3 regions of the Teredinibacter turnerae T7901 genome follow, and region 3 is predicted to be linked to each of the others. Evidence: riboswitches for the same ligand, from Rfam matches in the RefSeq annotation. Region 3 holds a riboswitch; each other region holds the start of a gene.
The links. A riboswitch is a leader RNA that binds a small molecule or an ion and turns the genes downstream of it on or off. The one in region 3 is predicted to bind cobalamin.
Positions count from the first base shown of each region.

Region 1: another riboswitch for cobalamin. It lies ahead of cobO (cob(I)yrinic acid a,c-diamide adenosyltransferase); the one in region 3 lies ahead of TERTU_RS14730 (cobaltochelatase subunit CobN).
Region 2: another riboswitch for cobalamin. It lies ahead of TERTU_RS16015 (TonB-dependent receptor plug domain-containing protein); the one in region 3 lies ahead of TERTU_RS14730 (cobaltochelatase subunit CobN).

Region 1 covers NC_012997.1:2,689,675-2,694,612, reverse strand. The annotation lists gene uvrB (excinuclease ABC subunit UvrB) at 1-1,586, shown strand, start outside; gene TERTU_RS10710 (gamma-glutamylcyclotransferase family protein) at 1,583-1,999, shown strand; cobalamin riboswitch at 2,034-2,164, shown strand; gene cobO (cob(I)yrinic acid a,c-diamide adenosyltransferase) at 2,324-2,926, shown strand; gene TERTU_RS10700 (FecCD family ABC transporter permease) at 2,926-3,960, shown strand; gene TERTU_RS10695 (heme ABC transporter ATP-binding protein) at 3,985-4,791, shown strand; gene TERTU_RS10690 (phosphatase PAP2 family protein) at 4,788-4,938, opposite strand, start outside.
Region 2 covers NC_012997.1:4,008,318-4,013,255, forward strand. The annotation lists gene TERTU_RS16000 (S8 family serine peptidase) at 1-1,378, opposite strand, end outside; gene TERTU_RS16010 (glycerophosphodiester phosphodiesterase family protein) at 1,835-2,560, shown strand; cobalamin riboswitch at 2,734-2,875, shown strand; gene TERTU_RS16015 (TonB-dependent receptor plug domain-containing protein) at 2,982-4,853, shown strand.
Region 3 covers NC_012997.1:3,676,350-3,681,287, reverse strand. The annotation lists gene TERTU_RS14740 (DODA-type extradiol aromatic ring-opening family dioxygenase) at 1-35, shown strand, start outside; gene TERTU_RS14735 (NAD(P)-dependent oxidoreductase) at 198-1,046, shown strand; cobalamin riboswitch at 1,233-1,483, shown strand; gene TERTU_RS14730 (cobaltochelatase subunit CobN) at 1,660-4,938, shown strand, end outside.

The DNA.
Region 1 (4,938 bases), 990 kb from region 3:
TCGCGACGGTGTCTGCCATATATGGTTTGGGTGATCCTGATGCCTATTTGAAAATGATGCTGCACTTATCGCGTGGCGATCAGATAGATCAGCGCGCAATATTGCGGCGCTTGGCGGAGTTGCAGTACACCCGCAACGACATTGATTTTGGCCGCGGAACCTATCGGGTGCGCGGTGAAATTATTGACGTGTTTCCTGCAGACTCAGAAATAGAAGCCGTGCGTATTGAATTGTTTGACGATGAAGTGGAACAGATCTCGTCGTTCGACCCGTTAACAGGGGAAATTCTTGCCCGCCTGCCGCGCTGCACTATCTATCCAAAATCTCACTATGTCACGCCGCGACAGACTATTTTGAATGCAGTGGATTTTATCGAAGAGGAAATGCAGGAACGGCTCGAGCAGTTTCGCGGTATGGATAAACTGGTGGAAGCGCAACGCCTTGAGCAACGCACCAAATACGATATGGAGATGATGCGCGAGCTGGGTTATTGCAACGGTATCGAAAACTACTCGCGCTATCTCTCTGGCCGCGCTGCCGGAATGCCGCCTCCCACGCTGTTTGACTATTTACCCAAAAACTCGCTGCTGGTGATTGATGAATCGCACGTAACTGTGCCGCAGATTGGAGGTATGTACAAAGGCGACCGGTCGCGGAAAGAAACATTGGTGGAGTACGGTTTCCGTTTGCCGTCGGCATTGGATAATCGCCCTATGCGGTTCGATGAATGGGAACAGCTAGCGCCGCAAATGGTTTTTGTATCGGCGACACCCGGCAACTATGAAGCCGAGCACCAGGGGCAAATCGTGGAGCAGGTCGTGCGCCCAACCGGATTGGTGGACCCGGAAATCGAAGTTCGTCCGGCGGGCACTCAGGTGGATGATTGTCTGTCAGAAATCCGCAAGCGTGTTAAAGCCAAAGATCGCGTGCTGATTACCGTGCTGACCAAGCGCATGGCAGAAGACCTCACTGAATTTTTGATGGAGCACGGTGTGCGGGTGCGCTATCTGCACTCGGATATCGATACCGTTGAACGGGTGGAAATTATCCGCGATCTGCGACTGGGTGAGTTTGACGTACTGGTCGGTATTAACCTTCTGCGGGAAGGCCTGGATATGCCGGAGGTCTCCTTGGTCGCGATTTTCGACGCAGACAAGGAAGGCTTCCTGCGGTCAGACCGCTCTCTGATCCAGACCATTGGCCGCGCCGCGCGAAATGTGAAAGGCCGTGCTATTCTCTACGCAGATAACATCACGGGTTCCATGCAGCGTGCCATGGACGAAACCAACCGTCGGCGCGAGAAACAAATCGCCTTTAACGAAGCGAATGGCATCACCCCGAAAGGTATCGTTAAAAGCATTGCCGATATCATGGAAGGTGCACGGGCACCGGGCGCGCGCCCTGGCAGCAAGCGGAAAGTTGCCGAGAAGGCCGCCAGCTACGCAACTGACGTACCGGCAGGGAAAGATGTGTGGCATCACATCGCCGATCTTGAAAAAGACATGCTTGAAGCCGCGAAAAATCTGGAATTCGAAAAAGCAGCAGCGATACGCGACAAAATCCACGAACTCAAGGAGGGCGCATGAACGTTTTCACCTATGGCTCATTAATGTATCCCCCAGTGTGGCAGCGAATTGTTCAATATCACTACGAACATAACGCAGCAACAATTTACGGCTATGAGCGTGTTGGTGTGCGCGACGAACCCTATCCTATGCTGGTGCCAGCGGGCACCTCGTCGGTGGTTGAGGGCGTGCTCTATCGCAATATCACCCCGGATGACCTGGCGCGACTTGACGCCTTTGAAGGCGACTTTTACGACCGCATCAGCGTGGATGTTGTTCTCACCGATGGCAGCGTGGTGCAAGGCATGGTCTATTTGGCCAATGCCTACGGTCGCCAGTATGCCCTCGAAACGCCTTGGGATATGGCGTTGTTCGAAGCCGAGGGCATGCAGCGTTTTAATAACCTCTACGACGGGTATGAACGCATCCGCTAGTCGCAACCGTTGACTTTTGCGTTACTGGTGCCTACAGTCCCCCAGGATTTCAGGTCACTCCGGTGATAAATGGGAAGCTGGAAAGCCAGCGCTGCCCCCGCAACGGTAAAGTGTTACGCCCGTCGTCACACTAAGCCCGATACCAGCCTGAAACCGCTTCGATACTCCCACATGAGTTCAGTAAAGGCGCGGAGGGCTGCCTTTCAGGAATGTTTTAGGGCCATCCTGCAAATTTCCTTTTCTCCTCCCGCTAACCAGGCTGTGTGCCTGTGCTGTTCCCATCGGATTTTTCTCCGGCCCCAGATTTGTGAGCACCCAGTTAATATGAGTACAAAAGACGAACGTCACGCAGAGGCGATGGCAAAACAAAAAGCTAAAGTCGATGCGAATATCGCGCGTGCGGATGAAGAGCGCGGTGTTGCGGTGCTGCTGACCGGTAATGGCAAGGGCAAATCCAGTTCCGCCTTCGGGATGGTGATGCGTGCGTTGGGCTATGGTCAGAGCGTGGGCGTGGTGCAGTTTATTAAAGGCAAACAGCTTTCTGGTGAAGAAATCTATTTGCGCGAAAAGTGTCCGCAGGTGGATTTCTATCAGATGGGCACCGGGTTTACCTGGAACACGCAAGATCGAAGCGGGGATATAGCGGCGGCCGAAAAAACCTGGGCCGAAGCCGCGCGTATGTTGGCGGATGAACGCCTGGACCTGGTCGTGCTGGATGAACTCACGTATATGCTTGCCTACGACTATCTTGATGAGTCTACCGTATTAAGTGCTATCACTGCGCGACCCGTTGCGCAAAGCGTCGTGGTTACCGGGCGCGGTGGCGGCAGCGCTCTGCGCGATGTGATGGATACGGTATCTGAAGTCAAAGATATTAAGCACGCCTTCAAAGCAGGCATTAAAGCCCGTAAAGGTGTCGATTTTTAGTGCTGTTCTCGGCGCAATTTCTACAGCGGTATTGGTGGCGCCTGCTGGCTGTTTCACTATTACTGGTGGTGCTTGTTGCGATTCTGGCGCTGACCATCGGCGCGGTGGATATACCGCTGTCTGCGTTAGTGCACTGGCCTCAGGGCAATTTGGCCTTTCAACATCAGCTTATTCTTGAGCAGTTGCGGCTGCCGCGCATTTTACTGGCACTGGGCGTCGGCGCGTTGCTGGCGATTTCCGGCACCGTTACGCAGGGCTTGTTTCGCAACCCCCTGGCCGACCCATCGCTAATCGGTATCAGTTCCGGTGCCGCCGCCGGAGCCAGTATTGCAATTGTGTTGTTCAGCCAGTCGGCGTTTAATTTGATGGGAATTTCGGTGGTAACCGCCGGTGCATTCTGCGGCAGCCTGCTGGTGGTGGGGTTTGTATACCGAATGTCGACCTCGGCGGCCGGGACCAGTGTGTCTACCATGCTGTTGGTGGGGATTGCGTTGACCTTTCTGGCTGGAAGTATCACCAGCCTGCTGGAATTCTTTGCCGACAACGACATGCTGCGCCGCATTAGTTTGTGGCGTATGGGCGGGCTCGAGGGCGCAAACTATTTGAGTGCCTGCACCGTGCTTGTGATATTCCTGATTATCTTTACGGTGCTGTACCGGCAACAAAATGCGCTCAATGTGTTTTTGCTGGGCGAATCCGAGGCCCGGCATTTAGGTATTGACGCAACCCGCCTTAAAAAGCTGGTGGTGGTGTGCGTGGCTGCGGGTGTTGGGCTGTCGGTTGCCCTCGCAGGTACCATAGCGTTTATAGGTTTGGTGGTACCGCATCTCGTGCGCATTATGGTTGGCCCAAACCACCGCTATATGATTCCGCTCACGGCTTGTGTCGGCGCCATGCTATTGGTACTGGCTGATGCGCTGGCGCGCTGGTTAATTGCTCCCACCGAACTGCCTGTTGGCCTGGTAACGGCGTTTATCGGCGCACCGGTGTTTATCTCTATGCTGTATCAGCGCAGACGGCTGGCTCTGTTATGAGCGGTTGGTTATGAGAGGTTGGCTATGAGCAGTTTGCGTATCGAACAGTTGCAAGTCTCGCTGGCGAATGTGCCGCTGTTGCGGGACATCAATCTCAGCTTGCGTGCGGGTTGTGTTTATTCCATTGTCGGTGCCAACGGGGCTGGCAAATCCACCTTGTTGAAAAGTATTGTGCGAGAAGTTCCGCGTACTTGCGGCAATGTTTATTTAGGTGAGAAGCTGCTCGATCAGGTTGCGCCGCTACAGATTGCTCGTTCGCTGGCAGTATTGCCGCAAAACAGTCAGCTCAACTTTCCGTTTACAGTTGCTGAGGTGGTGGGATTGAGCCGTACGCCGCATGAAACTGGTCGGGTACTGGATTCCACAATAGTTAACGAAGCAATCAGCGCACTGGACATCACTTACCTCAAGCATCGTCTCTATACCGCGTTGTCTGGCGGTGAAAAGCAGCGGGTACAGATCGCTCGAGTGCTGGCGCAAATTTGGCGGCAGGAAGATACTGCGTTGCCCCGCGTGCTACTGTTGGACGAACCTACCGCATTTTTGGATCTGGGCCACCAGCAACAACTGATGCATCTGGTTCAGTCGTTTGCAGCCCAGGGGGTCACCGTTTTAATGGTAATGCACGACATAAACTTAGCGGCGAATTTTTCCGATGACATTATCGCCATGCAGTGTGGTGAAATTGTCGCTCAGGGCGCACCTCACAGTGTGCTTACCGCTGAGTTAATCGAGCAGTTGTTTCAGGCGAGGGTGCATTTGCTAAAAGAGCAGGGCGATGCCTGGTTCTATGCGTTGCAACAAGGCTCCGGCATTCCAGGGCAGCGCTAGCTTTCCGGGTTGCCTGTGTTGGATTCGGTTTGTGGCGGGGCGAGTGGGAGCTTAAACGCGTAGGCACACACTACGCAGGTAAAATAGGTTACCCAGCCTGCAAATATCACGTCACTTAAAAAATGCCCGCCCTGCAGTATACGCACA
Region 2 (4,938 bases), 330 kb from region 3:
TGCGGTTAACAGAAACCGAAGGCACGCTAACCTGACTGTTGGTGTCGACTAAAAACGGGTTTTGCAATCCGGGGCGAGCGGTATTGGAATAAACGATAATCCCGGCAGCGCCGGCATTAGCGCAGGCGAGTGCGGCATTTATCTCCGGGTAACTGCTGCCCACCTGGTTGCCAAACCGTTCTGCCAAACAAATTTTGCCCGACATATTGCCGCAGCTATAACTGCCGCTACCAGACACAGTACAGGCCGCCAGCGAACCAGACACCTGCCCCGTGTTGTACTGCACCACATAACTGCCACCGGAAGAGATAAAACGGTTGTGGGGCACGACACGGTCATCACCGTAGGTGCTGCCACTGACAGTGATGGAGCCAATAACACCATCACCCCGCCCGACTGTAGATAAAATCGCTTCACCGGGCGCGGCAAGTTCCACCTGATTGGTCGCCTGCGAGAATTCCGCTTGCAGGTAGGTTTCGTCGACCGCAGCCACAGAGACAACACTGTCGTATGACGCAGGATACGAATGCGCGGTATTGCCATCGTTCCCCGCTGCGGCGATCAGCAACATACCGTCGTCGGTATATGCCTGCATCGCGTTGCGTTCTGCGGTAGAGGAGCCGGAACCCCCCAGGCTCATATTAACCACCTGAGCTCCGGCGCTTTGGCATACCCCAATTGCATCGATAAGATCAGAGGCGTAACCCCAGCCACTTGCGTTAAATACCTTAACCACATGTATCGCGATCAAGCCGCTGGGCATCACCCCCAAAACCCCTTGGGAATTGTTGTACGCAGCAATGGTGCCCGCGACATGAGTGCCGTGTGATCCTCCCGGGACATACCAGTTACCCGTACCGGAAACGTTGGTACCCGCATGGTTATTACTCGCCAGATCCGGGTTAGTTCGGTCGTAACCGGAATCGATAATGCACACCTTGCGACTACCGCTATCACTATCGCTAACCGCATCAGCCTCTACTGCCGATATTCCCCAAGGTGTCGCTTGTGCCAGCAAACGGCGCTCCGGGTCACGCTCAACATAGGCCACATCCGGTTGCGCACGCAGCGTCGCCAACTGCGCGGCGTCTACCGAAACCGCCATCGCATTTATGTGCTCCAGTCGCTTAATCACTCGAGCATTAGCGGCCGCCAATTGTTGCGCTTGTCTAACGCCTTGTGCGCGAAACGAGGCTTGTGGTGTAAGCCCGGCGACGTCGTTAAATTTCACGATATATTGGGGTGCGATTTTCGGCGCGGGATTTACAAACGCGGAGAACTTGTGATCCTCCGTTTGTGCTGCAACAGCCAACACTGGCACACCAAGCAAAGTGGTGCTCAAAGCCAAAGCTGATATTTTTCGAGCACCAGACAACATACTTCGTAGTTTTCGACTTACGAACATAGAATCCTCTCAACATTAATTTTGTTTGCAAAACAAACGTTTGAGTTGCCTTCGCGCCAGTGCAAGAACCGTATGCAAAACTGCAGGAACGAAGTCGTTACGTGAGCTAATTGTAAAAATTTGTGAACGAATCAAAACTTAGAAAATGTTTAGCGCACAGCACTTGACCGTTTGGCGCGAGGATCATGAATGTCATTCTGCTTTTCACGCCAAACAACAATCTCGGCTTTTTGCGCTACTGAATCATAGTTGCCGAATGACACGTGCAACGCTTTGTTGGAGTGCAGAATTTCGATGCATGCGACCTTTTGGTCAGTGGGATGGGTTAAAAAAATCAAATGGGGGCATAGCGCAGAGTTAAATAAAAAGCACTAAAATGAAATGAAGCGACGCCTGTCGCGATCTCAGTAATAAAACGCGGAATTCGTTATGTCTAAACCCGATTGGAAAACGGTTGGCCACCGAGGCTATCCGTCCCGCTTCCCTGAAAATACGCTACCGGGATTTATCGCTGCTATAGAGGCTGGTGTCGAAGCCGTGGAGTTCGACATTCAAATGAGCCGAGACGGCATTCCTGTGGTTTTTCACGACGACACGCTCGAACGCACAACCACCGCAATAGGTGCATTAAAAGAATTAGACTTTGCCGAACTGCAAAATATATCGTGTCACTACCCACAACAGTTTCGCGAATCCTTTTCGCCTCTGCCGATACAAAGCCTCGCGGACCTGAGCCAGGCGCTGGCAAGTTATTCCGTGGAGTTTTTCATTGAAATAAAAGAAGACTGTCTGCCGCGCATTGGCCCTAACCAGTTTCTGGAAAAAGTATTGCTGGCATCGGACGTATTAGGCGAACGGCGACGTATAATTTCCTTCGATTACGATTTACTGGTGCTGGCCAAGAATACCTGCAACCTGCCAATTGGTTGGTGCCTGCCAGATACCTCCGCAGAAACCTTGCACAAAGCCCGCGATTTACAGCCGGATCTGCTTATCGCCGAACCGCTTAACTTTATTGAAGGCGATCTCTGGCAAGGCGCATGGCAGTGGTTTATCTACAACATCAACACCCACCAGGAAGCCCAGCGCTGGGCGGTCGACGGCGCCGCATATATAGAAACTAATTTTGTTCATGAGATAATCAAGCGGGGTTGATGCTCCAACAGCTTCAGTCAGATCGAACCCCACACCTCTGTGCCGGTGGATAAAAATCCGAAACAGTATTTCACCTGCGCTATTGACAAGCCCTCCCCCGCTACCTAAAGTCGCGCCCGGTTTCAGGTGTTTTCGCTGCCATACGCGAAAACGACAGCCAGGCATACGCAGCGACAAAGTCATCAACTATCGCTCGCCGCATGGCTTAACTGGGAAGTCCGGTGTAAATCCGGCGCTGCCCCCGCAACGGTAAATGCGGTGCTATCAAGGGATAGCACGCATCAGCCCGATACCAGCCTGACGATCACACTTTCAACGATGGAGCGGAGGGCTGCCATCCTGGAATGACACTAATCTTCGCGCTACGCCTGGGTTACGACTCATCCCCGGAATTCCTCCCTCATTCACCAATGAGGATCTCATGACAACGCGTTTTACTCTCTCCAGCCTCGCGGCTGCGATTGCCCTGTTAACCAACCCCGCCACCGCCAGTGACGCCCTTGAAGAAGTGGTGGTTACCGCATCTCGCCTGCCAACACCACTGCGCGAAGTGGGCGCCTCGGTTTCAGTAATTACCGAGCAGGATATTCAACTGCAAGCAGCAACGACATTAAACGAATTGCTGCGCAATCAACCGGGTATTAGCAGCACAAACAGCGGCGGCCTCGGCAAGATATCGTCAGTAAGTATTCGCGGTGAAGAAGGTTATCGCACACTGATAATGGTAGATGGTGTAGAAATGTCCGACCCTACCGGCACTCAGAGCATGACCCACGTGGAGCACTTGAACATGAACAGCGATGTGGAGCGCGTTGAAATTCTCCGCGGGCCGCAGGGCTTTGTCTACGGCGCAGACGCCGGAGGTGTAATCAATATTTTCACCCGCACAACACAAGAAGGTTTTGAAGGCCGGTTGGCAGCAGATATTGGCAGCTACAACACGCAGAATCTGAATGCCTCATTGAGTGCAGGCAACAGCCGTATGGATGGTTTCGCCTCGGTCACCGCGTTGCACAGCGACGGCTTCAATGCAATGACCTACGACACGAGTGGTGAGGAAGACGGCTACGACAATTTAACCGTCCATACGCGCGGCGGTGTGAACATCACCGACAAGCTGCGCGCGCAAGTTGTACTGCGCAGAACCCATGCAGAAAACGAGTACGATGCGTATTCATCCAGCAGCCAAACCGTTACTCCGGACAGCGACAGCGAGTTCACCCAATCCGTCGGCCGAGTATCCTTGGCCTATAGCGGGGAGCAAACCCGTCAGTCACTGGCCTACGCACAGACCAACGTGAAGCGGGAATTTTTCAGCAACGGGGAAAGCAGCTACGGCAGCCGCGGCAAGCTCAAGAAACTGGAATATCTGGGATCTTACCCCCTGAGCAAACACCTCACCGCCGTGTGGGGAGCGGATAACAAAGAGGAAATCATCGACGCCGTGGATGCCGATCCGAAGCAATCGCGCACCCAGCTGGGCATATTTGCGGAGTTGCAGGCCAACCTGCAAGACAGCGTTTATGTCACTGCGGGCCTGCGCAATGACGACAACGAAGACTTCGGCACCTACAACAGCTACCGGGTAACCACCGCGTGGTTGCCCGTGCAAAACGATGAGAGCACGTTAAAACTGCGCGCCAGTGCGGGCAGCGGGTTCCGCGCCCCGGCACTTTCGGAAATAGCCTATAACAATGGCCCCTGGGCGTCGGGCGCGGCAGCCAACCTGGCGTTGGACCCGGAATCCAGCGAAGGCCTGGACCTCGGGCTCGACTACTACCGTCAGCTCAGTGGCGAGCAATCAATCAACCTGGGAATTACGCTGTTCTCGCAAAAAGTCGAAGATGAAATTTATTTCGACCTGATTGGTTACAGCGGCTACTTGCAGGCGGAAGGCGAAAGCACCTCAAAAGGCGTGGAATTCACCACCGATTACGCCATTAACTCGCACCTGAGCCTGGTGTTCAACACCACCTATAACACCACAGAAGACCGTGCCGGTGAACCGCGCCCACGCCGTCCGCAAAACACCAGCAACCTCGGTGTACGTGTAAACGGGATGGACAACGCCCTGCACCTGCTGGTTAACCTGTACGACGCGCGCAACGCGGATGACATCGACGGCGCTTCGCTGGACGACTACAACCTGCTGTCCGCCAGTGCCAATTACAGCTGGAATCAGCTTCTGTTCTCGCTGCGGTTAGACAACATTACCGATGAAGACTACGCCCTCGCGGGCGGCTATAACAACGCCGGGCGCACGGTCTCTGCAGGGGTGCAATTCGACTTCTAAACCGCTGCCGTTGTTGGCAACTCACTGTGCGACAGGCCGGGCAGCGATTTTCGCCCGCGCTGTCGCGCTTGCTTCTAACGTTGAA
Region 3 (4,938 bases):
TGAATTACACGGCGGGCTTTTATTGCTGGGACTAAATATGGCCCCGCGTTTTACACGGAACTGACGCGCTGCGCGCTAACCTTGGCTTGAATGACGATTAATTCTGGTATAAACCGGCGATAGAGCGGATGATCTTATAATGTTTATTGCCGACTAAATTTAAAACCAGTGTTGTGAAAATTGGAGAAAACTTAACGATGAAGATTGCATTTTTAGGCTTGGGAGCGATGGGGGTGCGTATGGTCGAGCACCTGTTGAATGCCGGGCATGATGTCACCGTTTGGAATCGCACATCCGAAAAAATGGCGGTATTGGTGGAGAAAGGTGCGGCGAAAGCAGAATCGCCGAAGGCGGCAGCAGCGGGGAAAGACGTTGTGTTTTCCATGGTGCGTGACGATGAGGCCAGTCAAGCGGTGTGGCTCGACGAAGCCAGTGGTGCGATCCACGGTATGGGTGCGGGCAGTGTGGCTGTTGAATGCTCGACCCTTTCTCTCGCCGGTTTGCAAACCCTGGCGCAGGCGTTTCGTGTACAGGGGAGAGCGCTGGTAGATGCCCCTTTATCCGGTTCCCGCCCGCAGGCAGAAGCGGCGACGCTGGTATTTTTCGCGGGTGGCGATAATGACGCTGTAGCTAAAGTTACCCCGTTACTCAACACAATGGGCAGCGCTGTGCACCATGCAGGCCCTCTCGGCAGTGGTGCGGCGATTAAGCTTGCGGTTAATGCCATGCTGGCTACTCAGGTGGCGACCATGGCTGAATTGTGCAAGTTCTTGCAAGCGCAAGACCTGCCGGTACCGGGCGCGCTGGAAATGATGGCCAGCAGTCCTGTGTTTAGCCCCGCAGCCAACCTGGCGGGGCAGAGTATGGCCAACAGTAATTTCGCACCCTTGTTTCCGGTCGAACTGGTGGCGAAAGATCTCGACTATTTTCAACGTTCCAGCCCCAATGCCGCCGTTATTTCGCAAGTAAAGCAGACCTTCGACGCCGCAATTGCAGCAGGTTTTGGCGATGAACAAATGACGGCTGTGGTTAAGCTTGATCGCTAGAATTCCAGTTTTGAAAATACTTAAGTAGCTGCAAAATCTCCCACCCTCTCCCGCTGATATTTTTGCGGGTGAACTGGCGGTTCCGACACGGTTGGAAGCCGCCATCACATTCCGCGATAGCTGCCGGCCCGGCATTGGTATAGAATCACCGCCTTTCTCGTTATGTCCCCGTATGGGCAAGTGTTTATATCTGAACTGTCCGCCGGTTTTATTATTTAACCGCAACAGCAACGCAAACACTTGAGGGAATGCCAGGGTCTGGTGGAATGAATTCCAATATGCCAGATACACTGGAGCTGTCCCCGCAACTGTATGCAGTGAGCGTGTCTCATAGCCACTGGCCTTCGGCCGGGAAGGCGAGACCTGCGTTGAACGCGATTGCTCAAATCCGTTCAAAAACTGAGAGCCAGTAGACCTGCCATAGCAGAGATCACTTATTTGATGTCGGGGACTGCATCAAGCGAGGATTTTATCTGCCCAGTGGGTGCTTCCTGCAAATTGACCGGGCTTGCTCGCCGCGCACAGCGCACCTATCTCCCGATATTTCCACTCGTCTCCTGGCTGCGATGCCAGAATTCCCAGCCGTTTGTTGCGGCTAAGGTGAAGTTGTTAAATGAAAGTATCGGTATGGGTGTGTTTTGTGTGGCTGCTGGTCGGGGCGTGCTGCACGCAAGCCGCAAGCGCGGATTATTTATTGTTGATCTCCTCACAACGCAATGCCCAAACGCTGGCGGAAGCTGTCCGTTTGTTTCGAAAATCACACCCGGCGCTGGCGGTACAGGCGCGCACCGACGAGCAGTTGCGCGAATATACCGCGAGTGAGCTGGATGCATTGTTTCGTTCGGCAAACGGCATTTTTGCCACCGGGCTTTATGGTGGCAGTGTGGCCCAACTCTCGCCTTATTTTGCCCGGGGTTCGCTGAACCAGTTAATTGTCAGCAGCGACCACCGCCTGGTGGCGTTTAGCCAAATTCAGCAACGGGCGCTCTTCGCTACGGGTGCAGGCTCGCGACGGGTTGCAGAATCCGCAACGAGCGCAACTGCAACCCCAACTTCAGCTATAACGACAAATACCACCTTGCTAGCTACGCTCGCGAAATCCAGTCCGGAAGGCGACGTTACCGCCTGGCTTAAGAATATGCGCGCGCAGTATCCTGCGCAGCGCGCGTGGTTGGAAGCACGTGCTTACTGGCAGGTAGGCGGGGCCAAAAATACCACGGCACTTATTTCTTACCTCTACCGCAACTTGGCTGGCGCAGCGGTAGAAGTAGCGGCACCAGAAAATCTGGCGCCGGTTCGCTGGTTCCATAATGGCGGTTATCGCGCGGACTTTCCCACGGTGGGTAGCCAACCTGTGATTGCGGTAATTGATCATGCCGGTGGTGCGCGCGAGGCGGATTCGCACGTGTTGTCAGCCATTTGCGAGCAGGCAGTGAACACGTTAAATCACCAGTGTGTGGCTGCGGTAGCTAATTGGGGGGCTGCCGGGGTTGATGCTTTGTCTGCATTACTGCCAATAAAACACCAGCTGAGCGCGGTAATTATGCTGCAGGATTTTGTGGTTGGTGGCGGCGAGGGTCGATTGGATGCAACAGCATTATTTAGCAATTTAAATGTACCTGTGCTGAAAGGGATTAAACTGCGTGATCGCAGCCAGCAGGAGTACGCCTTGTCTGCGGATGGATTGGCGCGCGAGAAGGTGTACTACCAGGTGGCGATGCCGGAGCTACAGGGGGCGAGCCAACCGCTGGTTGTTGCGACCGCAGGCGATGTTACAACCGATGCCTTAAGTGGAATTCGAATTCATCCGATTACACCTGAACAGAGCGGTATTCACGCTTTGCTGGAGCGCATTGGCAACTGGCATAAATTGCAAACCACACCCAATAAAGAAAAGCGTGTTGCGATTATTTATTACAACCATCCTCCGGGTCGCCACAATATCGGCGCAGATAATTTAGATGTACCTGCGTCACTGTGGCAAATATTGCAACAGATGAAACGCGCAGGCTACACCACGGGCGACTTGCCGCAGTCCCCTGAAGCGCTGCTCGACCTGTTACAACGCAAGGGCGTAAATTTACCACGAGATGCCAAAACGCTGCGCACCATGGCTGCTGAGGTCGCGACCATGGCACCTGCAGCATACAGCGACTGGTTTAATCAACTCCCGGCTACGCTGCGGCAAGAAATGCGTCTTGGGCCGTTAGGCTTATTACATCAACAGCTGGTTGATGCCATTGAGCACAATGCGACAGATTTGGGGCGTGGGCTGTTGAGTCAAACCGTGGGAGAAACGCGTCACTTATTGGAGGGGGTGGATCATCCTGGGCGCTCGCGGGCGATGGCCTTGCTCGGCGATATCGAACACTGCTATGAAGCGGCGCTTGCCAGTAAAAAAATGTCGTGCTTTCCGCAGGCGCTTAGCAATATTCAAGCGTTGCGGCAAACGGGAATAGAAGGGTTGGGTGGCTGGGGGGACGTGCCCGGCAAGGTAATGGTTGTGGACGAGCGTATTTTGTTGCCCGGAATTCGGTTCGGCAATATTTTTGTTGGCCCTCAGCCGCCGCGCGGTTGGGAAATTAACGAAGAGCTGTTACACGCGAATCTGGCATTTCCGCCACCGCACCAGTACCTGGCGTTTTACCATTTCTTAAAATCTGAATTTCGTGCTGATGCATTAATCCACCTCGGGCGGCACTCTACCTACGAATTTTTACCGCGACGCGCTGTCGGGGTCGGGCCGGACGATTACTCGCGCATTATTGCCGGTGATCTCCCCGGTATTTATCCTTATATCGTCGATGGTGTTGGTGAGGGAATTCAAGCAAAGCGCCGCGGCCTCGCGGTCATGGTGGACCATTTAACGCCACCGCTGAAACGCACCGATTTATACGACGAACTCTTGCAGTTGCGGCAGTTGGTGGAGAGCTTCGAATCTCAACATGGCAGCGAAGACTCGGCGGTGAGTGAACGGTTGATTCAACAAATCCGGCAAAAAATCGTCGCGTTGAATTTAACCGATGAACTGGCGCAATCCATGTCGGCGGAACTGGCGGTCATGGGGATTGGCTTTGCCGAAGTTGACGATGAAATGTTAGTCCACGAGATCGGCCACTACCTCACAAATCTGCAAGAAAAGTTTATGCCGCTAGGGCTACATGTCTTCGGAAAGCCCTGGCAGGAAAATGCGGTAGCCATGATGCTTGATTCCATGGGGCCAACGACCACTGCAGAAAACAAACAATGGCGAGCGCTGTTGGAAGCGTCTCCGGCGGCGGAAATGAAAGCGCTGCTGACGGGGCTTAATGGCCGCTATATTTCACCCGGCCCCGGCAACGACCCCATTCGCAGCCCGGAAAGCTTGCCAACCGGGCGCAACTTTTTTGCGCTCGACAGCAGTTTAATTCCCAGTCGTGCCGCCTGGGCGCTTGGCCAGGAAATGGCAGCGCAAGCGCGCCGAGACAATCCGCAATCGGCAGAAAAAAGCACGGCGCTGGTACTGTGGGCATCGGATGTGGTGCGCGACGAAGGGGTTATGATTGCGTTCGGTCTCGATTTACTCGGCGTTGAGCCACAATGGAACAGCCGCGGGCTGGTGACCGGATTGCGTCAGCAGGAACGCGCTGAGGGCAACCCGCGTCGCGACGTGGTGTTTACCACCTCAGGGTTATTTCGCGATTTGTACGGTATGCAACTGGAATTGCTTAATCGCGCTGCACTTATGGCGCTGGATGCAAGTCGCGACCGTATCGTGCGGGATTTTCCCGCGCTTACCGTTCCACTCCAAAACGCGCTGCAACCCCTGCAAGCACACAATCAACGCGGCGATGAGTCGCTGCAAACGAACCAGGTGGCGGCGCACTGGGTCGCTCAGGCGAAGGCGTTACTC